2 regions of the Achromobacter sp. SX5 genome follow, and region 2 is predicted to be linked to the other one. Evidence: predicted binding sites of a transcription regulator. Region 2 holds the regulator's gene; the other holds the start of a gene.
What was found. The regulator LexA, encoded in region 2, represses DNA repair genes until DNA is damaged. The targets are predictions, from matches to a motif close to ACTGTATNNNNATACAGT.
Positions count from the first base shown of each region.

Region 1: a site for LexA is predicted at 7,656-7,673, ahead of recA (recombinase RecA). Genes of this name have one in related genera too.

Region 1 covers NZ_CM160041.1:4,016,206-4,027,172, reverse strand. The annotation lists gene AC1M14_RS18875 (aspartate carbamoyltransferase) at 1-256, shown strand, start outside; gene AC1M14_RS18870 (diguanylate cyclase) at 401-1,825, shown strand; gene AC1M14_RS18865 (recombination-associated protein RdgC) at 1,856-2,755, opposite strand; gene AC1M14_RS18860 (hypothetical protein) at 2,906-3,115, shown strand; gene AC1M14_RS18855 (MFS transporter) at 3,497-5,158, opposite strand; gene AC1M14_RS18850 (sensor histidine kinase) at 5,356-6,732, opposite strand; gene AC1M14_RS18845 (response regulator transcription factor) at 6,848-7,537, opposite strand; gene recA (recombinase RecA) at 7,794-8,855, shown strand; gene recX (recombination regulator RecX) at 8,955-9,554, shown strand; gene AC1M14_RS18830 (LysR family transcriptional regulator) at 9,564-10,481, opposite strand; gene metE (5-methyltetrahydropteroyltriglutamate--homocysteine S-methyltransferase) at 10,622-10,967, shown strand, end outside.
Region 2 covers NZ_CM160041.1:2,259,859-2,270,825, forward strand. The annotation lists gene clpX (ATP-dependent Clp protease ATP-binding subunit ClpX) at 1-597, shown strand, start outside; gene lon (endopeptidase La) at 853-3,300, shown strand; gene lexA (transcriptional repressor LexA) at 3,362-4,012, opposite strand; gene AC1M14_RS10765 (amino acid aminotransferase) at 4,152-5,351, opposite strand; gene uvrB (excinuclease ABC subunit UvrB) at 5,427-7,520, shown strand; gene AC1M14_RS10775 (low molecular weight protein-tyrosine-phosphatase) at 7,761-8,252, shown strand; gene iscR (Fe-S cluster assembly transcriptional regulator IscR) at 8,442-8,981, shown strand; gene AC1M14_RS10785 (IscS subfamily cysteine desulfurase) at 9,000-10,211, shown strand; gene iscU (Fe-S cluster assembly scaffold IscU) at 10,245-10,649, shown strand; gene iscA (iron-sulfur cluster assembly protein IscA) at 10,652-10,967, shown strand, end outside.

The DNA.
Region 1 (10,967 bases), 1.8 Mb from region 2:
CAGCCCCGAGACCATCGTCATGCACCCGCTGCCGCGCGACAGCCGCCCGGGCGCCAACGACCTGAGCGTGGACCTCAACCACGATCCGCGCCTGGCGATCTTCCGCCAGACCGACAACGGCATTCCCATCCGCATGGCGATCTTCGCGGTGCTGCTGGGCGTGGAAGGCCTGGTGCAGCACTCGATGCGCGACGTGACGTGGCGCCATCCCTCGCATGTCGGGCCGGACGATTCGACTTTCCACGGCCTGGATTGATCCCCGACCGGTGAAATAGTCCTGCGGCACGGTCGGGCAGTCGGCCGGGCCGCCGCGATTTGAAGCATAATCCGCGCTGGTTTTTGTCTGCCGCGTGTCGCATTCTGCTCCCGGGGCACGCCTTAGCCCTCGGGGGGATTATTCATGTCTATCAGCAGCTTCGGCATTCCGTCTTCTCCGGATCGATCCGAGGCCATGCCTGCCCAGGCTTGCTACCTCAGCGCGTCGCACGAAGCGGCCTGGGTGGCGGTCTACCAGTCGGTCGACGCCTATACCCGTGGCCAGGTCGCCGCGGTGGTGGGCGACAGCCTGCCGCAACTGGTCGATACCTTCTATTCCGTGCTGCTGGCCGACAACGAAGCCGGCCCGCGCCTGTCCCACGACATCGTGGCCACGCGCCTGCACAGCGGCATGACGCACTGGCTCAAGGGCCTGCTGTGCGTGCGCGGGCAGGGCGACATCGGCGCCCTGATGGCCACCCAGAAGAAGGTGGGCGAGGTGCACGCCCGCGTCCACATTCCCATGCACCTGGTGATGGTGGGCGCGCGCATCCTCAAGAACGAGATCGCGCAGCGCCTGCGCGCCAGTGACCTGGACGGCCTGGCGGCCTCCGTGGCCACGCAATACGTATGCAATCTGTTCGACCTGGCGGTCGAGCAGATGAGCCGCGCGTTCATGCGCGACGTCAGCCGCGGCGCGCGCAACGACGAAGCCTACCGGCTGTTCGCGCTGGGGCAGAACATTTCCACCGAACGCGAACGCCAGCGCGCCGCGCTGCTGGAATGGAGCCAGGCCGTGCTGATCGGCCTGCACTATCGCGCGCCGGGCCAGGCGCTGCCGCGCCTGGCCGCCTCCGAATTCGGGCTGTGGCTGCAGCACAAGGGGGCGGCGATGTTCGAAAGCGCGCCGGCCCTGCAGCAGATCACCGAGGCCGTCGCGCAACTGGATCGCGACGTGCTGCCGCGGCTGATGGACGGCGCGGCCGCGTCGATGACGGACCACGTGCGTGAACTGCAGGAGCTGGTGGCGCGCATCAAGCACCTGCTCAACGGCCTGTTCGACATGGTGGCCGAGATCGAGAGCGGCAGCGACCCGCTGACCAACGTGCTGAACCGGCGTTTCCTGCCTTCGGTGGTCAGCCGCGAAATCTCGATCGCGCAGCGCCAGCGCACCGAGTTCTCGGTGCTGCTTTTGGACATCGACCATTTCAAGGCCATCAACGACCAGCACGGCCACGCCGGGGGCGACCAGGTGCTGCGCCAGTTCGCCCAGGTGCTGCATCAGTCGTGCCGCTCCAGCGACTTCGTGTTCCGCTATGGCGGCGAGGAATTCCTCATCGTGCTGGTGGACGCGGGACGCGAAGCCGCCCTGGCCACGGCGCAGAAACTGGGCGCGGAGGTCCGCCGCCAGGAATTCAGCGTGGCCGAGGCCGGCCCGCTGCGGATCACGGCCAGCATCGGCGTGGCCACGTTCGATGGCCACCCCGATTACGCGTATCTGATCGATCGCGCCGACAAGGCGCTGTACCGGGCCAAGCAGGCCGGGCGGGACCGCAGCGAGGCTGCGTAGGATGGGCGCCGGCCCGGGCCGGCGCGCGTTTCAGACCTTCTTTTCGCCGCCCAGCGCGTCGACCAGCTCGGCCATCATCTTGGCCAGTTCGCCCGTCATCAGCATCATGTCGGAATCGAACTTCTCGTCGTCGTTGGCGGCCATGCCTTCGTTGCCTTCCTTCAGCACGTCCAGCGGCGCGACGCGCTTGATGTCCAGGCCTTCGGTCAGCACGAAGGAGATGCGGTCGGCCCAGGTCATGGCTAGACGGGTGCACTGCTTGCCGGACTGGATGTGGCGGCGCACGTCGTCGGCGTCGATGGAGTGCTTGACGTAGCGGATGGCCGCGCCGCTTTCGCCCGAGGAGCGCAGCTCGGTGTCCTGGTCGATGGAGAAATTGACGGGGGCTTCGTCTTCGGCCAGCCAGCCGGTCATGGCCGAGGCGGGCGACTGGGCCACGTACAGGTTCTCCAGCGGGAACGGATCGACGGTCTTGGCGAGCAGGCCGATGACTTCGTCGGCCTTGGCCGAGGCCGCGGCGTCGATCACCAGCCAATGGTTCTGCGTGTCGATCCACACGCGGGTGTCGCGGTACACGCTGAAGGCGCGCGGCAGAAGCTCGTCGGTGACGCGCTCCTTGATTTCCTTCATCTGCTTGCGGCCCGGCTTGTAGCCTTGCTGCTCTTCGATTTCCTGGGCGCGGGCCTTGGCGACCTGGTTGACCACGGTGCCGGGCAGCAGCTTCTTTTCGGCGCGCAGGCTGAGCAGGATCTGGCCGTTGACCACGTGGGCCAGGCCGCCGTTTTCACGCGGAGGCACCCAGCCCAGGCTTTGCATTTCCAGGTTGTTGCCGCTCTGGTAGGCGTGCCGCGCCAGCGTTTCTTCAAGCGGCTCGCCGATCAGCGTCCACGGCGAGGAGAGGCGATAAATCTTGAGATTCTTGAACCACATGAGCGTCGGCCAAAAGGGGTGATTCTATACGACGCGCAGGCTTTGCCGAAGCGCTGCAATACGGAAGCGCGATGCGACACCTTCTGTCACTGACAGCCGCCGGGCTATGCGCTAATGTCCGCGGCAGCAACGTCGCACTGGAGATAACAAATGAAGATCGTTGGCGTCATCCTGATCGCCCTGGGCATCGCCGCCCTGGCTTACAAGGGCTTCAATTACAAATCCGAAGAGACCGTGCTGCAGATCGGATCGGTCAAGGCCACGGCCGAGACCGAGAAGTCGGTGCCGATTCCCGCCTGGGCCGGCATCGCCGCCATCGTGGCGGGCGTGGTGGCGCTCGGCGTGGGCATGCGCCGCTGATTCCGGCAGGCGCGGGCGGCCGGCATGCCGGCCTTGAAATGGCGGCCCCTTGCGGGCCGCCATTGTCGCTTGCGTACGCCCGGAACAAAAAAAAGCGGCCCGGCTCAATAAAGGCCGGGCCGGTACGGGAGCACACGATGCCGCGTCATAAAAGGCTCGCGGGGAACGCGGCATCGGTGTCAGAACACTGGCCCTGCAATCGCCCGACAGGGGGATCAATCGTCGGTCGATCTTGCGCAAGACCGTAATCTGAGCGCCCAGTCTAATGGCGCCGGTCTGACATGGTCCTGAATCTGCGGCCAAAAAAAAAGCTCCCTGTTAAGGAGGAGCTTCTAAAGGCCGGGCGGGCGCAGCAGTCCCGTCCGGCGGGGGATGGAAGGTTCAGGCGTTGATGTCGTTATCCTTGGTTTCGCGGATGAACAGGGTGCCGATGACCAGCGTCATGACGGCGATGATGATCGGGTACCACAGGCCGTCATAGATGTTGCCGGTCGCCGCGACCACCGCGAAGGCCACCGGGGGCAGGAAGCCGCCGAACCAGCCGTTGCCGATATGGTAGGGCAGGCTCATCGAGGTGTAGCGGATGCGGGTCGGGAACATCTCCACCAGCATCGCGGCGATCGGGCCGTACACCATGGTCACGTAGATCACCAGGATGGTCAGCAGCACCACCACCATGACCTTGTTGGTCTGGGCCGGATCGGCCTTGGCCGGATAGCCGTGGTCGCGGATCGCGGTGGTCAGCGCCTTGTCGAGTTCGGCGGCCTTGGCCTTGAATTCGGCCGGCGGCAGGGCCTTGCCGTCGAACGAGGTGAACTCGTCATTGCCGATCTTGACCTTGGCGACCGAGCCGGCCGGCGCGGACTGGTTCTCGTAGTTCACGGAGTTCCGGGCCATGAACGACTTGACCACGTCGCACGAGCTGGTGAAGGACGAAGTGCCCACCGGGTTGAACTGGAACGAGCACGTGGCCGGATCGGCGATCACGGTGACCGGGGCCGAGGCCTGGGCCTTTTCCAGCGCGGGGTTGGCGAAGTGGGTCAGGCCCTGGAAGATCGGGAAGTAGGTGACGGCGGCGATCAGGCAGCCGGCCATGATGATGGGCTTGCGGCCGATCCTGTCCGACAGCGCGCCGAAGATCACGAAGAACGGCGTGGCGATCAGCAGCGCGATCGCGATCATGATGTTGGCCGTGTTGGCGTCGATCTTCAGGGTCTGCGTCAGGAAGAACAGGGCGTAGAACTGGCCGGTGTACCAGACCACGGCCTGGCCGGCGGTCAGGCCCAGCAGCGCCAGGATCACGACCTTCAGGTTCTTCCATTGGCCGAACGATTCGGCGATCGGCGCCTTGGAGCCCTTGCCTTCTTCCTTCATGCGCTTGAAGGTCGGCGATTCGTTGAGCTGCAGGCGGATCCACACCGAGATGCCCAGCAGGATCACCGAGATCAGGAACGGAATGCGCCAGCCCCAGGCCTTGAAATCGTCTTCGCCCATGAACGTGCGGATGCCCAGGATGACCAGCAGCGACAGGAACAGGCCCAGCGTCGCGGTGGTCTGGATCCACGAGGTGTAGAAACCGCGGCGGCCGTGCGGCGCGTGTTCGGCGACATAGGTCGCCGCGCCGCCGTACTCGCCGCCCAGCGCCAGGCCCTGCAGCAGGCGCAGGCCGATCAGGATGGCCGGGGCGGCGATGCCGATGCTGGCGTAGCTGGGCAGCACGCCGACCAGGAAGGTCGACAGGCCCATGATCACGATGGTGACCAGGAAGGTGTATTTACGTCCGACTAGGTCGCCCAGGCGGCCGAACACCAGCGCGCCGAAAGGCCGCACGGCGAAACCCGCCGCGAAGGCCAGCAGCGCGAAGATGAAGCCCGCGGTGGGGTTCACGCCGGAGAAGAAGTGCTGCGCGATGATGGCCGCCAGCGAGCCGTACAGGTAGAAGTCGTACCACTCGAAAACCGTGCCCAGCGACGACGCAAAGATGACGCGGCGCTCATCCTTGGTCATTGGGCGCGGACCCGCGGAAGGGCCGCGGCCTGCCATGGTTGTTGTGCTCATGATGTCTCCTCGTTTTTGTTGCCGGCGGTGGTCCGCCGTGCATTGCCCTCCGCCGGCGGCACCGACATCGAGAGCTATGTGCAACATTGGGGGGCGAGGCTGACGGGGTTCTGACGGAACCCTTACTTGGATCTTAAAATTGAAACAAAATGATTCTGCCGCGGGGGGCGCTAGGGATATTCCTAGCTGTCCAGCGGCTCCGGCGAGTCGTCATAGGACGGGAAAATCACGCGCACGCGCATGCCGGGCAGGGAGGAATGCGCCGTCGGATGGTCATGGATCTCGACGCTGGCCTGGTGCTTCTGCGCGATCTCGCGCACGATGGCCAGGCCCAGGCCGCTGCCGTCGGACAGGGTGCCCAGCACGCGGTAGAAGCGGTCGAACACGCGCTCGCGTTCCTCGGGCGGGATGCCCGGGCCGGAGTCCTCCACCTCCAGTACGGCATGGCCGCGCAGCGACTGCACCCGCACCGTGATGTGGCCGCCACGAGGCGTGTAGCGCAGCGCGTTGTCCACCAGGTTGTTGAGCAGCTCGGCCAGCAGCAGGGGATTGCCGTTGATTTCGACCGGCGCGTCGGCGCCTTCGAAACCCAGGTCGGTGCTGAGCGACAGCGCCTGCGGCACCCAGTGCATGGCCTGCTCGTAGGCGATGGCGTTGAGGTCGGTGCGCGCCATGCCGATGGCGCTGGGATTCTCGGCGCGGGCCAGCAGCAGCAACTGGTTCACCAGGCGGGTGGCGCGTTCCGAACCGGTCACCAGCTGGCGCAGGCTAGACTGCATTTCTTCCGGGCTGGCGTCGCGCAGGGCCAGTTCCGCCTGCGTGCGCAGGCCGGCCAGCGGCGTCTTCAACTGGTGCGCGGCGTCGGCGACGAAGCGGCGCTGCGCCTGCACGTTGGACGAGAGCCGGTCCAGCAGGTCGTTCATGGCCGCCACCAGGGGCGCGATCTCGGACGGCGCGGCACGCTCGTCGATGGGGGAAAGATCGTCCGGCCGGCGCGCGCGCAGCCGCTGCTGCAGCGCGTTCAGCGGGGCCACGCCGCGCGACAGCCCGAACCACACCAGCAGCACCGCCACCGGCAGCACCACGAACTGCGGAATGATCACGCCCTTGATGATGTCGTTGGCCAGCTGGGTGCGCTTTTCGACGGTCTCGGCGGCGATCAGCAGCGCCGGCTGCGTATTCGGCAGATGCAGGTCCACCCAGGTGAACGCCAGCCGGATGCCGAAGCCGCGCAGGGTGGCGTCCTCGTATTGCACCTGGCCGGGCTGGGGCTGGCCCACGCTGGACGGCAGGGGCAGGGCGCGGTCGCCGCCCAGGTATTCGCCGCGGCTGCCCAGGGCCAGCCAGAACACGCTTTCGGTCTCGTCGGCGTGCAGCACTTCGCGCGCGGCGTCCGACATGCGCAGCACGGCGCGCCCGTCCTGCGCATGGACCTGCCGGGTCAGCACGTAGAGATTGTTGGCCAGCGCGCGGTCGTAGGGCACGTTGGCGATGTTCTGCGCCACCACGTAGGTGATCGCCACGCTCATCGGCCACAGCAGGAAGAGCGGCGCCAGCATCCAGTCCAGGATCTCGCCCAGCAGCGAGCGCTGGGGCGGCGCGAAGCTCGGGCCCTTGGACCCGGCCTGCATGACATCCAGTGCTTCCTGATTGAGCGCTTCCGGATGCGCGGGATCAGCTGGCGAGGTAGGCCGCACCCTGGTCCCGCTCAAGACAATAGCCCAGCCCGCGCACGGTCACGATCTTCACGCCGCTGGGCTCGAGCTTCTTGCGCAGGCGGTGCACATAGACCTCGATGGCGTTGGTGCTGACTTCTTCGCCCCATTCGCAGAGATGGTCGACGAGCTGGGTCTTGCTGACCATGCGGCCGCTGCGGGTCAGCAGGATTTCGAGCAGGCTGACTTCGCGCGCCGACAGGTCCAGCGTCTGGTCGTCCACCATGGCCACGCGGCCGGTCTGGTCGAACAACAGCCGGCCGTGCTTGAGCAGCGTCGCGCCGCCGCCGGCGCCGCGGCGGGTCAGCGCGCGCACGCGGGCCTCGAGCTCGGACAGCGCGAAGGGCTTGGCCATGTAGTCGTCGGCGCCCAGGTCCAGGCCCTTGACGCGCTGCTCGATGCTGTCGGCGGCGGTCAGGATGAGCACGGGCAGGGCGGAGTTGCGGGCGCGCAGCCGGCGCAGCACTTCCAGCCCGGCCAGCTGCGGCAGGCCGAGATCCAGGATGAGCAGGTCGAAAGCCTGGGCCGCCAGCGCCGAGTCGGCCGCCAGCCCGTCGCGCACGGCATCCACGGCGTAGCCGTTGTGGCGCAGCGAGCGGGACAGGCCGTCGGCCAGGATGCTGTCGTCTTCGGCGATCAGGATACGCATGGGCTACAGTAGAAGAAACACGGTCCGGCGCTGCGGGGACGAAACGCCGGGCTCGCCTGGGATTCTGGCATATGGCTTGCGGCTTGCCACTCAGGGTATACGTGCAAAACAGTGGCACACTGTTTTTTTGTACAGTACAATCCGATGCCATAATCTAGCTCCGCGGCAAAACCCGCAATCCCGCCGAACCAGCATCACCCCGCTACAACATACGTTACAGACCACGTCACAGACGGGACTACAGACAGGACTTTACATGGACGACAAAACCACCAAGGCCGCCGCTTCGGAAAAGGCCAAGGCGCTTGCCGCCGCGCTTTCGCAGATCGAAAAGCAGTTCGGCAAGGGCTCGATCATGCGCTACGGCGACAACGAGGTATCGCACGACATCCAGGTGGTTTCCACGGGCTCGCTCGGGCTGGACATCGCGCTGGGCGTCGGCGGCCTGCCGCGCGGGCGCGTGGTCGAGATCTACGGTCCGGAATCCTCCGGCAAGACCACGCTGACGCTGCAGGTCGTGGCTGAAATGCAGAAGCTCGGCGGCACCTGCGCCTTCGTCGACGCCGAACACGCGCTCGACGTGCAGTACGCCGCCAAGCTGGGCGTGAACCTGTCCGACCTGCTGATCTCGCAGCCGGACACCGGCGAACAGGCGCTGGAAATCACCGACGCGCTGGTGCGCTCGGGTTCGGTCGACCTCATCGTCGTCGACTCGGTGGCGGCCCTGGTGCCCAAGGCCGAAATCGAAGGCGAAATGGGCGATTCGCTGCCCGGCCTGCAGGCGCGCCTGATGAGCCAGGCGCTGCGCAAGCTGACCGCCACCATCAAGAAGACCAACTGCATGGTCATCTTCATCAACCAGATCCGCATGAAGATCGGCGTGATGTTCGGCAACCCCGAAACCACCACCGGCGGCAACGCGCTCAAGTTCTACTCCTCGGTGCGCCTGGACATCCGCCGCATCGGCTCGATCAAGAAGGGCGACGAAGTCGTCGGCAACGAAACCCGCGTCAAGGTCGTCAAGAACAAGGTCGCGCCGCCGTTCAAGCAGGCCGAGTTCGACATCATGTACGGCGCGGGCATCTCGCGCGAGGGCGAAATCATCGACCTGGGCGTGGCCGCCAACGTGGTGGACAAGTCCGGCGCCTGGTACAGCTACAACGGCAACCGCATCGGCCAGGGCAAGGACAACGTCCGCGAATACCTGAAAGAGCACAAGGAACTGGCCATCGAGATCGAGAACCGCGTGCGCGAGAACCAGGGCATCGTGAGCCGCGCGGCCGAATTCGTGCCCACGGCCGAAGACACGGCCGAGTAAGCCGTCGGCCGGCGGGTCCTGCCCGCCGCCGATCCGGCCCACAGACTCGCGGCAGGCGCCAGCACGGGCCTGCCGTCATTCATGGCAAGCAGGAAACGCATGAGCTGGAAACCGCCGCCCACCTCAGCCGACCGCCTACGCGCCAGGCTCGATGACGAATTCGAAACCGTCGCCAGGCCCGAGGGCCTGCGCCGGACTTCGGACGCCCGGCGGGAGCAGGCGCAGGATGCCGAAGACGACGCCAAGCCGGCCGCCCGCAAGGGGCCGTCGCTGAAGATGCGCGCCGTGGGCTATCTGTCGCGGCGCGAGCACGCGCGCGGCGAACTGGCCCGCAAGCTGGCCGCCCATGCCGAGGACCCGGCCGAGGTCGAGGCCGTGCTCGATTCCCTCGAAAAAGAAGGCTGGCTGTCCAACGAACGCTTTGCGCAGGGCCTGGTCCACCGGCGCGCGGCGCGCCAGGGCACGGCGCGCATCGTCCAGGAACTGCGCCAGCATGGGGTGGACGACAACCAGGTCGCCGAACTGCGCGACCAGCTGCGCGCCACCGAATACGAGCGCGCCCTGGAAGTCTGGAAAAAGCGTTTCCAGGCCCGGCCGCAAGACCGCGCGGCCTACGCCAAGCAGGCGCGTTTTCTGGCCAGCCGCGGCTTCGCGCACGACGTGATCCGCCGCATCCTCGGCGAAGGCGACGAGGACTGAGCCGGCCGGCTATTTCGCCGACTTGATCCCGGACAGCGTCCTGAAGCACACGTCGCGCGTGATGGTCAGGAATTCATCGATGTACGACGCGTCCGTGTCCTCGCTGCGCACCGTGGCGTAGAGCGTGCGCCATACGCCTTGCGGCCCCAGCCGGCACAGGCGCAGCCACCCCTGGTTCATGTATTCGGTCAGCGCCCAGTTGGGCAGGGCGGCCACGCCGCGGTTGCTGGCCACCAACTGCGCGATAATGGGCGTCAGCTCCGCCTTGCGCACGGCCGCGGGCTCCACGTCGGCCGGGTCGAGAAAGGCCGTGAAGACGTCCAGGCGTTGCCGGTCCACCGGATAGGTGATGAGGGTCTGGTCGGCCAGCTGCTCGGGCAGCACGAACTTGCTGCCCGACAACGGATTGGAGTCCGAGACCGCCAGCACCAGCTCGTACTTGAACAGCGGCAGGTATTGCACGGCTTCCAGCGGCTGCGGGTCCGAGGTGATGACCAGGTCGAGGTCGCCGCGCACCAGCGCGGGCAGCGGCGCGAACGAAAACGCGGCCGACAGGTCCAGCGCCACGTCCGGCCACTGCACGCGGAACGCGTCCAGCGCCGGCATCAGCCACTGAAAGCAGGAATGGCAGTCGATGGCCAGGTGCAGCCGCCCACTGCGGCCGGCCGCCAGCCGCTGCAGCTCGCGCTCGGTGGCGCGGATGCGGGGCAGCACCTCGTCGGCCAGCGCCAGCACCCGCAGCCCGGCCGTGGTCAGCCGGGCCGGCCGGGTGCGGCGGTTCAACAGCGGCGTGCCCAGTCGGGTTTCGAGGTCGCGCAACTGGTGCGACAGGGCCGATTGGGTCAGGTGCAGGCGTTCGGCGGCCTCTTGCAGGCTGCCGCCTTCGCGGATGGCCGTCAGCGTTTCCAGGTGGCGGATTTCGAGCATGGGAATACAGGCAAATGGAATAAGCGCATATTTTATGAGATTTCCTCATGTTATGAATGTAGAGATTGATTTTGACTCATATTGGTTTGGCCTCAGAATAACCGTCACTTGAACAAAATTTGTTATCCGACGGTATTGCCATGACTATCATTCATAATTTGGGGTTCCCCCGCATCGGCGCCCAGCGCGAACTCAAACGCGCCGTCGAGACCTATTGGGCGGGCAAGCAAAGCGCCGCCGAACTCGAACAGACCGGCCGCGAGCTGCGCGCCCGACACTGGCAGCTGCAGGCCGACAGCGGCCTGGCCTTCCTGCCCGTGGGCGATTTCGCCTGGTACGACCAGATCCTGGAATGGACCGCGCTGCTGGGCGCCGTGCCCGCGCGCTTCGGCCAGAAGGACGGTGAACCGGTTTCGCTGGACACGCTGTTCCGCATGGGCCGCGGACGCGCGCCGTCGGGCAAGCCCGCCGCCGCCTGCGAAATGA
Region 2 (10,967 bases):
GACTTCGTCCAGGTCGACACGACCAACATCCTGTTCATCGTCGGCGGCGCCTTCGACGGGCTGGAAAAGGTCATCCGCGACCGTACCGAGAAATCGGGCATCGGCTTCTCGGCCTCGGTGCGCGCCAAGTCCGAACGCGGCGTGGGCGAGCTGTTCTCCGAAGTCGAGCCGGAAGACCTGATCAAGTTCGGCCTCATCCCCGAGCTGGTCGGCCGCCTGCCGGTGGTCGCCACGCTGGACGAGCTGGACGAGGCCGCGCTGGTGCAGATCCTCACCGAGCCCAAGAACGCCCTGCTCAAGCAGTTCCAGAAGCTGTTCGCCATGGAAGGCGCCGAGCTCGACGTGCGGCCCGCCGCCCTCAAGGCGATCGCCCGCAAGGCGCTGCGCCGCAAGACCGGCGCCCGCGGCCTGCGCTCCATCATCGAGCAGGCCCTGCTCGACACCATGTACGACCTGCCTTCCCAGGGCAACGTCAAGCGCGTGGTGCTGGACGAAGGCGCCATCGACGGAGACGGCAAGCCCTTGCTGATCTACGCCGACGAAGCCGCCGCGACGGACAAGCCGGAGCGGGGAGAAGTCAGGGACGCCGCGGCCTGATATTTCAAAAAAGCCCGTTCTCGTAACGGGTTTTTTTGTCTCCAGGCGTACCGTCGGGGGAAATCCGCTTTTCTCCCGGCCCTGTCCCCTGCATACTGAAGGTGCCCCCGCGGGGTTTTTTTAACCTTTGGGCTATCGAGGCGCCGAGATCTTGAATTTTCGGCTATTGTTCCCATAACAGACGTAACTGACGTGCTTGGTCCGAAAATCGGGCCAACCGTCCCCGATACGCCGAGTCATACCGAGGAACCTCCTATGTCTGCCAGCCAGACCCTGCCTTCCGACCCGATCGACCTGCCCCTGCTCCCACTGCGCGACGTGGTGGTGTTCCCGCACATGGTCATCCCGCTGTTCGTCGGCCGTCCGCGCTCGATCCGCGCGCTCGAGGTTGCGATGGAAGCGGGCAAAAGCATCATGCTGGTGGCCCAGAAATCCGCCGGCAAGGATGATCCCACGCCCGAAGACGTCTACGAGATCGGCTGCGTCGCCGGCATCCTGCAAATGCTCAAGCTGCCCGACGGCACCGTCAAGGTGCTGGTCGAGGGCACCCAGCGCGCCCGCATCAACAGCATCGAAGACGCCGATTCGCACTTCACCTGCCAGGTGTCGCCGATCGAACCCGACGCCATGCAGGGCTCCGAAACCGAGGCCCTGCGCCGCGCGATCGTCGCCCAGTTCGAGCAGTACGTAAAACTGAACAAGAAGATCCCCCCGGAGATCCTGACCTCGCTGGCCGGCATCGACGATGCCGGGCGCCTGGCCGACACGATCGCCGCGCATCTTCCGCTGAAACTCGAGCAGAAGCAGAAAATGCTCGAGATCGTCGGCACCTCCGAGCGCCTCGAAGGCCTGCTCACGCAGCTCGAAACCGAAATCGACATCCTCCAGGTCGAGAAGCGGATTCGCGGCCGCGTGAAGAAGCAGATGGAAAAGAGCCAGCGCGACTACTACCTGAATGAGCAGGTCAAGGCCATTCAGAAGGAGTTGGGCGAGGGCGAAGAGGGCGCGGACATCGAAGAGCTCGAAAAGAAGATCATCGCCGCGCACATGCCCAAAGAGGCGCGCAAGAAGGCCGATGCCGAGCTCAAGAAGCTCAAGCTCATGTCGCCCATGTCGGCCGAAGCCACCGTGGTGCGCAACTACATCGATACGCTCATCAATCTTCCCTGGAAGAAAAAGAGCAAGATCAACAATTCCATCAGCAACGCCGAGGCGGTGCTGGACAACGACCACTATGGCCTGGAGAAGGTCAAGGAACGCATCCTGGAATACCTTGCCGTGCAGCAGCGCGTGGACAAGGTGAAGGCGCCGATCCTGTGTCTGGTCGGCCCTCCGGGCGTGGGCAAGACCTCGCTGGGGCAGTCCATCGCCAAGGCCACGAACCGCAAGTTCGTGCGCATGGCGCTGGGCGGCGTGCGCGACGAAGCCGAGATCCGCGGCCACCGCCGCACGTACATCGGCTCCATGCCGGGCAAGATCGTCCAGAACATGTCCAAGGTGGGCGTGCGCAATCCGCTGTTCCTGCTCGATGAAATCGACAAGCTGGGCATGGATTTCCGCGGCGACCCCTCGTCGGCCCTGCTCGAAGTGCTGGACCCGGAACAGAACCACACATTCCAGGACCACTACATCGAAGTCGACTTCGACCTGTCCGACGTCATGTTCGTGGCCACCAGCAACACGCTGAACATTCCGCCGGCCCTGCTGGACCGGATGGAAGTGATCCGCCTGTCGGGCTACACCGAGGAAGAAAAGATCCACATCGCCCGCGACCATCTGCTGCCCAAGCTGATGAAGAACAACGGCGTCAAGGATAGCGAGCTGACCGTCGACGACAGCGCGCTGCGCGACATCGTGCGCTACTACACCCGCGAAGCCGGCGTGCGTGCGCTCGAACGCGAAGTGGGCAAGATCTGCCGCAAGGTCATCAAGCAGCTGCTGACCCAGGCCGACCGCGCCAAGGCCGAGGGCAAGACGCCCGAGGTCAAGCCGGTCAACGTGACGGGTGAGAACCTGAACGAATACCTGGGCGTGCGCCGCTACGCCTTCGGCATGGCCGAGAAGGAAAACCAAATCGGCCAGGTCACCGGCCTGGCGTGGACCGAAGTCGGCGGCGACCTGCTGACGATCGAAGTCGCCGACATGCCCGGCAAGGGCGTCATCCAACGCACCGGTTCGCTGGGCGACGTGATGAAGGAATCGGTCGAGGCGGCCCGCACGGTGGTGCGCTCGCGCGCCCGCCGCCTGGGCTTTGCCGACAGCGTGTTCGAGAAGCACGATATGCACGTGCACGTGCCGGAAGGCGCGACGCCCAAGGACGGCCCGTCCGCCGGTATCGCGATCACCACGGCCATGGTGTCGGCCCTGTCGCGCATCCCGGTGCGCGCCGACGTCGCCATGACCGGCGAGATCACGCTGCGCGGCGAAGTGCTGCCCATCGGCGGCCTGAAGGAAAAGCTGCTGGCCGCCCACCGCGGCGGGATCAAGATGGTTCTGATCCCGGAAGAAAACGTCAAGGACCTGGCGGAGATTCCGGACAACGTCAAGAACCACCTCGAGATCGTGCCGGTGCGCTGGATCGACAAGGTGCTGGAGCTGGCGCTGGAACGCCTGCCCGAGCCCCTGGCCGAGGAAGAAGCGGTCAAGGAGCCCCTGGTGGCCAAGCCCGCCGAAGGCTCGACCGATCCGGTGCTCAAGCACTGACCGGTTCGGCCGCCCAAACAGAAACCCGCCTAGGCGGGTTTCTTTATGCCTGCGCGCAGGCTCAATGCAGCGCGTGCGTACGAATCAGCCCCACCGCGATGCCTTCCAGCGCGAAATCCTGGTCGGCCCCGACCACGATGGTCTGGAAGTCCGGATTTTCGGGCAGGAGCTCGATATGGCCGTTCTGGCGCTGCAGGCGCTTGACCGTGACGTCGTCGCCGAGGCGGGCCACCACGATCTGGCCGTTGCGGGCCTCGGACGCTTTTTTGACGGCGAGCAGGTCGCCTTCGAGGATGCCGGCGTCGCGCATGCTCATGCCGCGCACCTTCAGCAGGTAGTCGGGCGCCTGGGCGAACAGGTTGGGGTCCACGCCGACCTCGCGTTCGACGTGTTCGGCCGCCAGGATGGGGCTGCCGGCGGCCACGCGGCCCACCAGCGGCAGCAAGAGCTGCGCCAGGGCGGGCATGGGCAGGGATGCCTGCGCGGGCGCGCCGGCGGCGTCCTTCAGGCGGATGCCGCGCGAGGCGCCCGCGGTGAGCTCGATGGCCCCCTTGCGCGCCAGCGCCTTGAGGTGGTCTTCGGCTGCGTTGGGCGAGCGGAAACCCAGGGCCTGCGCGATCTCGGCGCGTGTGGGCGGAAAACCCGTGCGCGCGACGGTTTGCCTGATGAGATCCAGGATTTGCTGTTGGCGATCGGTGAGTTTGCTGGCCATGGCGATGATCCGTTGCTGGCGGACTGTACATATATACAGCGGCCATTCTGGGGGACGCAGCGCAAAAAAGCAAGCCGTGGGCGGGCGTCCATAAAAAACGGGACCCGCGGGTCCCGTTTGAGGCCGGATGGCGGGCCGTTTACAGCACCGCGGCGATGCTCTTGGCGACCTTGTCGATGTTGCCGCTGTTGAGCGCGGCCACGCAGATGCGGCCGCTGGACACGGCGTAGACGCCATGCTCTTCGCGCAGGCGGTCCACCTGGGCGGCGGTCAGGCCCGAGTACGAGAACATGCCGCGCTGGCGCAGCACGAAGCTGAAGTCCTGCTTGCCGCCGTGTTCCTGGATCTTCTCGACCAGCTGCTTGCGCATCAGGCGGATGCGGTCGCGCATGCCGGCCAGTTCCTGTTCCCACATGGCGAACAGTTCGGGCGTGTTCAGCACCGTGGACACCACCGTGCCGCCGTGGGTGGGCGGGTTGGAGTAGTTGGTGCGGATCACGCGCTTGAGCTGGCTCAGCACGCGGGCGGCTTCGTCCTTGCTGCCGGCCACGACCGTCAGCGCGCCGACGCGCTCGCCGTACAGCGAGAACGACTTCGAGAACGAGGAGCTGATGAACATGGTCAGGTCCAGGTCGGCGAACATGCGCACGACCGCGGCGTCTTCCGTCAGGCCGTCGCCGAAGCCCTGGTAGGCGATGTCCAGGAACGGCACCAGATTGTTTTCCTTGACCACGGCGGCGATCTGCTTCCACTGGTCCATGGTGGGGTCCACGCCGGTGGGGTTGTGGCAGCAGGCGTGCAGCACGACCACGGTCTTGGCCGGAGCGGCCTTCAGGTCGGCCAGCATGGCGTCGAAGTCCAGGCCGCGGGTGGCGGCGTCGTAGTAGGCGTAGGTGCCGACTTCGAAACCGGCGCGCTCGAACAGCGCGCGGTGGTTTTCCCAGCTCGGGTTGCTGATCAGGACCTTGGAAGAGGGCAGCAGCTGGCGCAGGAAGTCGGCGCCGATCTTCAGCGCGCCCGTGCCGCCCAGGGCCTGGGTGGTCAGCACGCGGCCGGCGGCGGCCAGCGCGGAATCCTTGCCCAGCAGCAGGGCCTGCGCGCCGGCGTTGTACCCGGCGATACCTTCGATCGGCAGGTAGCCGCGGGCCGCGGCGGCCTCGATGCGGGCGGTTTCAGCCTTGCGCACCGCGCCCAGCAGGGGGATGCGGCCCTCGTCGTCGTAGTACACGCCCACGCCCAGATTGACTTTACCGGGACGCGTGTCGGCGTTGTATTGTTCGTTCAGGCCAAGAATGGGGTCGCGCGGCGCGAGTTCGACGGAATCGAAAAGGGTGCTCATGGGAGTCTGATGAGGTGGGTGGACGCAGTCCGGGGTGCTGTGGATAATGGGGGGTTTACCCTGGAAGAGTCTAGCATGCCTAAGCCCACAATAGACCCGAGCGTGGAAGCCGTCGTCGCCGGGGACGATGGCGTGCCAGCCGTTGCCGGCGGCGGCTTCATCGACTTTCCGGGCAGCCCGTTTCACCTGTACCAGCCATATCCGCCGGCCGGCGACCAGCCCGCCGCCATCGACGGCCTGGTCCAGGGCGTCGAAGACGGCCTGATGTTCCAGACGCTCCTGGGCGTGACCGGTTCGGGCAAGACCTACACCATGGCCAACGTCATCGCGCGCCTGGGCCGGCCCGCGCTGGTGCTGGCCCCCAACAAGACGCTGGCCGCGCAGCTCTACGCCGAGATGCGCGAGTTCTTCCCGAAGAACGCGGTCGAGTACTTCGTCTCGTACTACGACTACTACCAGCCCGAGGCCTACGTGCCGACGCGCGACCTGTTCATCGAGAAAGACTCCTCCATCAACGAGCACATCGAGCAGATGCGGCTGTCGGCCACCAAGAGCCTGCTGGAGCGCCGCGACACCATCATCGTGGGCACGGTGTCGTGTATCTACGGTATCGGCAATCCTGGCGACTACCACGCGATGGTGCTGATCCTGCGCGCCGGCGACCAGATCTCGCGGCGCGAGATCCTGGCGCGCCTGGTCGCCATGCAGTACACCCGCAACGACGCCGATTTCACGCGCGGCACCTTCCGCGTGCGCGGCGAGACCATCGACATCTTTCCGGCCGAAAGCCCCGAGCTGGCGCTGCGCCTGACGCTGTTCGACGACGAGGTCGAAAGCCTGGAGCTCTTCGACCCCCTGACCGGCCGCATCCGCCAGAAGCTGCCGCGCTTCACCGTCTATCCCGGCTCGCACTACGTAACGCCGCGCGACACCGTGCTGCGCGCCATCGAGACCATCAAGGAAGAGCTGCGCGAACGCGTCAGGCGCTTCACCGACGACGGCCACCTGGTCGAGGCCCAGCGCCTGGAGCAGCGCACCCGCTTCGACCTGGAGATGCTGCAGGAGCTGGGCTTCTGCAAGGGCATCGAGAACTACTCGCGCCACCTGTCGGGCGCCGCCCCGGGCGAGCCGCCGCCCACCCTGATCGACTACCTGCCGGCCGACGCGCTCATGTTCATCGACGAAAGCCACGTCACCATCGGCCAGCTGGGCGGCATGTACCGCGGCGACCGCTCGCGCAAGGAGACGCTGGTGCAGTACGGGTTCCGGCTGCCCTCGGCGCTGGACAACCGGCCGCTGCGGCTGGAGGAGTTCGAGGCCCGCATGCGCCAGTGCGTATTCGTCTCGGCCACGCCGGCCGCCTACGAGAAAGAGCACGCCGACAACGTCGTCGAGCAGGTGGTGCGTCCCACCGGCCTGGTCGATCCGCTGGTCGAGGTGCTGCCGGCGCGCACCCAGGTCGACGACCTGCTGGGCCGGATCAAGGAACGCGTGGCGCGCAGCGAACGGGTGCTGGTCACCACCCTGACCAAGCGCATGGCCGAGGACCTGACGGACTTCCTGAGCGAGCACGGCGTGCGGGTGCGCTACCTGCACTCCGACATCGACACGGTCGAGCGGGTGGAGATCATCCGCGACCTGCGCCTGGGCACCTTCGACGTGCTGGTGGGGATCAACCTGCTGCGCGAAGGCCTGGACATTCCCGAAGTGTCGCTGGTCGCCATCCTGGACGCCGACAAAGAGGGTTTCCTGCGTTCCGAGCGCAGCCTGATCCAGACCATCGGGCGGGCCGCGCGCAACCTGAACGGCCACGCCATCCTCTATGCCGACCGCATCACCGATTCGATGCAGCGCGCCATCGAGGAAACCGGCCGCCGCCGCAACAAGCAGCTGCAGTTCAACGAGGACCACGGCATCACGGCGCGCGGCGTGCAGAAGGCGGTGCGCGAGCTCATCGACGGCATCGTCGCGCCGACCCAGCACGACGCGCTGGAAGCGGCGGTGCCGGCCGAATTCATGAAGGACGAAAAGGCCATGGCGCGCGAAATCAAGCGCCTGGAAAAGCTGATGATGGACCACGCCCGCAACCTGGAATTCGAGCAGGCCGCGGCGGCGCGCGACGCCCTGACCGCGCTGAAACAGCGGGTGCTGCTGGACGGCGCCGTCTGACGTATCTTGTTGTGTCTTTTTGCTGACACCTTGCTGAATCGGCCGCCGATCTGTTGCGTTGCAATCGCCCGCCTGCGGCGCCGTCGATTATCCCGCCCCGGAGTTCAAGCGTTGCTTTTGATTGTTGATGCAAGCCATTGAATCATATGAAAAAGTGATGGGGACATATTTGCCCTGAGCCATTTACGCAAACGCAAAAAAAACTTGCCTTATCTCGGGTTTTCCCGCACACTTACACCCATGATGACCAAGGTACTTTTCGTTTGCATGGGCAATATCTGTCGCTCGCCGAGCGCAGAGGGCGTGTTTCGCCATTTGGTGAATGACGCGGGTTTGAGCGATGTGGTTCGCATCGACTCCGCGGGCACGCACGCGTTTCACATCGGCGAGGCGCCTGATGCCCGGGCGCAGGCCGCAGCGCGCAAGCGCGGCTACGAGATCACGCACTGCGAAGCGCGTCAGGTCACCGCGGAAGATTTCCGCGATTTCGACCTGATCCTCGCCATGGACTGGGACAACCTCTCGGCCATGCAGCAGCAGTGCCCCAAGGCCTACCAGCACAAGCTGATGCTGCTGATGCGCTTTGCCAACGAGTTCGAAGAGGCCACCGTGCCCGATCCCTACTATGGCGGCGCCGACGGTTTCGGCAAGGTTCTGGACTACCTCGAAGACGCCTGTCAGGGTGTGCTCGAACTGGTGCGCAAGCGCGCAACCCAGTACCAGGCAGCCTGATTCCGTACTTGGAACCGCCTGTGTGCGGTTCCCGGAAGTGCCTGGCAATGAAAAACCGCGCATATGCGCGGTTTTTTCTAGGCCGGTGCCATACCAAATTAGTCGGGATTAGGCTATACTTGAGCCAATTACTCGGGTATTGGCCGCTGGATTCGCCGGCGGCCGTTGCCGAATCACTGGGAACCTACCATGCGGCTAACTACCAAAGGGCGTTTCGCCGTGACTGCCATGATCGACCTGGCTATGCGGCAGCATAGCGGTCCGGTCACGCTTGCGGCCATCAGCCAGCGTCAGAATATCTCGTTGTCCTACCTGGAACAGCTGTTCGGCAAGCTGCGCCGCCACGAACTCGTGGACAGCGTGCGCGGCCCGGGCGGCGGCTATTCGCTGGCCCGCCTGGCGCGCAACGTGACCGTCGCCGACATCATCTTCGCCGTGGACGAGCCGCTGGACGCCACCAGCTGCGGCGGCAAGCGCGACTGTACCAGCGGCAACGACGGCAAGCCGGGCAAGTGCATGACGCACGAACTCTGGGCCACGCTCAACCGCAAGATGGTCGATTACCTGGACTCGGTGTCGCTGCAGGATCTGGTCGATCAGCAGCGCGTGCGCCAGCTGCAGGAAGCCAACAATCAGGCACAGGCCTGCGCAGTCCGCGTCAACCGGGTGGGGGGCGCCAATGCCGCCAATGCCCCGACCGCGACCGTCGCCGCCAATGCCACCGTATAAGTAGTAGGAGTTGTAGAAATGACCACCCGCCCGATCTATCTGGACTATTCCGCCACGACGCCCGTCGATCCCCGCGTCGTTGAAAAGATGGTGCCCTGGCTGTACGACAACTTCGGCAACCCGGCTTCGCGCAGCCACGCGTTCGGCTGGGAGTCGGAAGAGGCCGTCGAGCGCGCCCGCGAAGAAGTCGCCAAGCTGGTCAACGCCGACCCGCGCGAAATCGTCTGGACCTCCGGCGCCACGGAATCCGACAACCTGGCCATCAAGGGCGCCGCGAACTTCTACTCCGAGCGCGGCAAGCACATCATTACCGTCAAGACCGAGCACAAGGCCGTGCTCGACACCTGTCGCGAGCTGGAGCGCCAGGGCTTCGAAGTGACCTACCTGGACGTCAAGGACAACGGCCTGATCGACCTGGACACCTTCAAGGCCGCGCTGCGCCCCGACACCGTGCTGGTGTCCGTGATGATGGTGAACAACGAAATCGGCGTGATCCAGGACGTGGAAACCCTGGGCGAAATCTGCCGCGAGAAGGGCATCATCTTCCACGTCGACGCCGCGCAGGCCACCGGCAAGGTGGAAATCGACCTGCAGAAGCTCAAGGTCGACCTGATGTCGTTCTCGGCCCACAAGACCTATGGCCCCAAGGGCATCGGCGCCCTGTACGTGCGCCGCAAGCCGCGCATCCGCATCGAAGCGCAGATGCACGGCGGCGGCCATGAGCGCGGTTTCCGCTCGGGCACGCTGGCCACCCACCAGATCGTCGGCATGGGCGAGGCCTTCCGCCTGGCCCGCGAGGAAATGGGCACCGAGAACGAGCGCATCCGCATGTTGCGCGACCGCCTCTGGAAAGGCCTGTCGCAGATCGAAGAGGTCTACCTGAACGGCGACATGGACCAGCGCGTGCCGCACAACCTGAACGTCAGCTTCAACTATGTCGAAGGCGAGTCCCTGATCATGGCGATCAAGGAACTGGCCGTCTCCAGCGGCTCGGCCTGCACCTCGGCCAGCCTGGAACCGTCCTACGTGCTGCGCGCCCTGGGCCGCAACGACGAGCTGGCGCACAGCTCGATCCGTTTCACGCTGGGCCGCTTCACCACCGAGCAGGAAGTCGACTTCGCCGTCGAGCTCATCAAGAGCCGCGTCGGCAAGCTGCGCGATATGTCGCCGCTGTGGGAAATGGCCAAGGAAGGCATCGACTTGAACACCGTGCAGTGGGCCGCGCACTAAGCGCCCGCGCCAAGAAATCCGTGGAGAAATAGCATGTCTTACAGCACCAAAGTTCTGGATCACTACGAAAACCCCCGCAACGTCGGCTCGTTCGACAAGTCGGACGAATCGGTGGGCACCGGCATGGTCGGCGCGCCGGCCTGTGGCGACGTCATGAAGCTGCAGATCAAGGTCAACGAAGCCGGCGTGATCGAAGACGCGCGCTTCAAGACCTACGGCTGCGGCTCGGCCATCGCCTCCAGCTCGCTGGTGACGGAATGGGTCAAGGGCAAGACGCTCGACGAGGCCATGAAGATCCGCAACACGCAGATCGCCGAAGAGCTGGCCCTGCCGCCGGTGAAGGTGCACTGTTCCATCCTGGCCGAAGACGCGATCAAGGCGGCGGTGCAGAACTACAAAGAAAAGCATTCGGTCGCGGCCGAAACCGTGGCGAGCTGAACATGTCCGTTACCCTGACCCAACAGGCCGCCACCCATATCGGCCGCTACCTGCAGAAGCGCGGAAAGGGTATCGGCTTGCGGCTCGGCGTTAGGACCACGGGCTGCTCCGGCATGGCCTACAAGCTCGAGTACGTGGACGACGCGGCGCCCGAGGACCAGGTGTTCGAGAGCTTCGGCGTGAAGGTTTTCGTCGATCCCAAGAGCCTGTCCTACCTCGACGGCACCGAGCTCGACTACGCCCGCGAAGGCCTGAACGAAGGCTTCAAGTTCCGCAACCCCAACGAGAAGGCGACCTGCGGCTGCGGCGAGTCGTTCA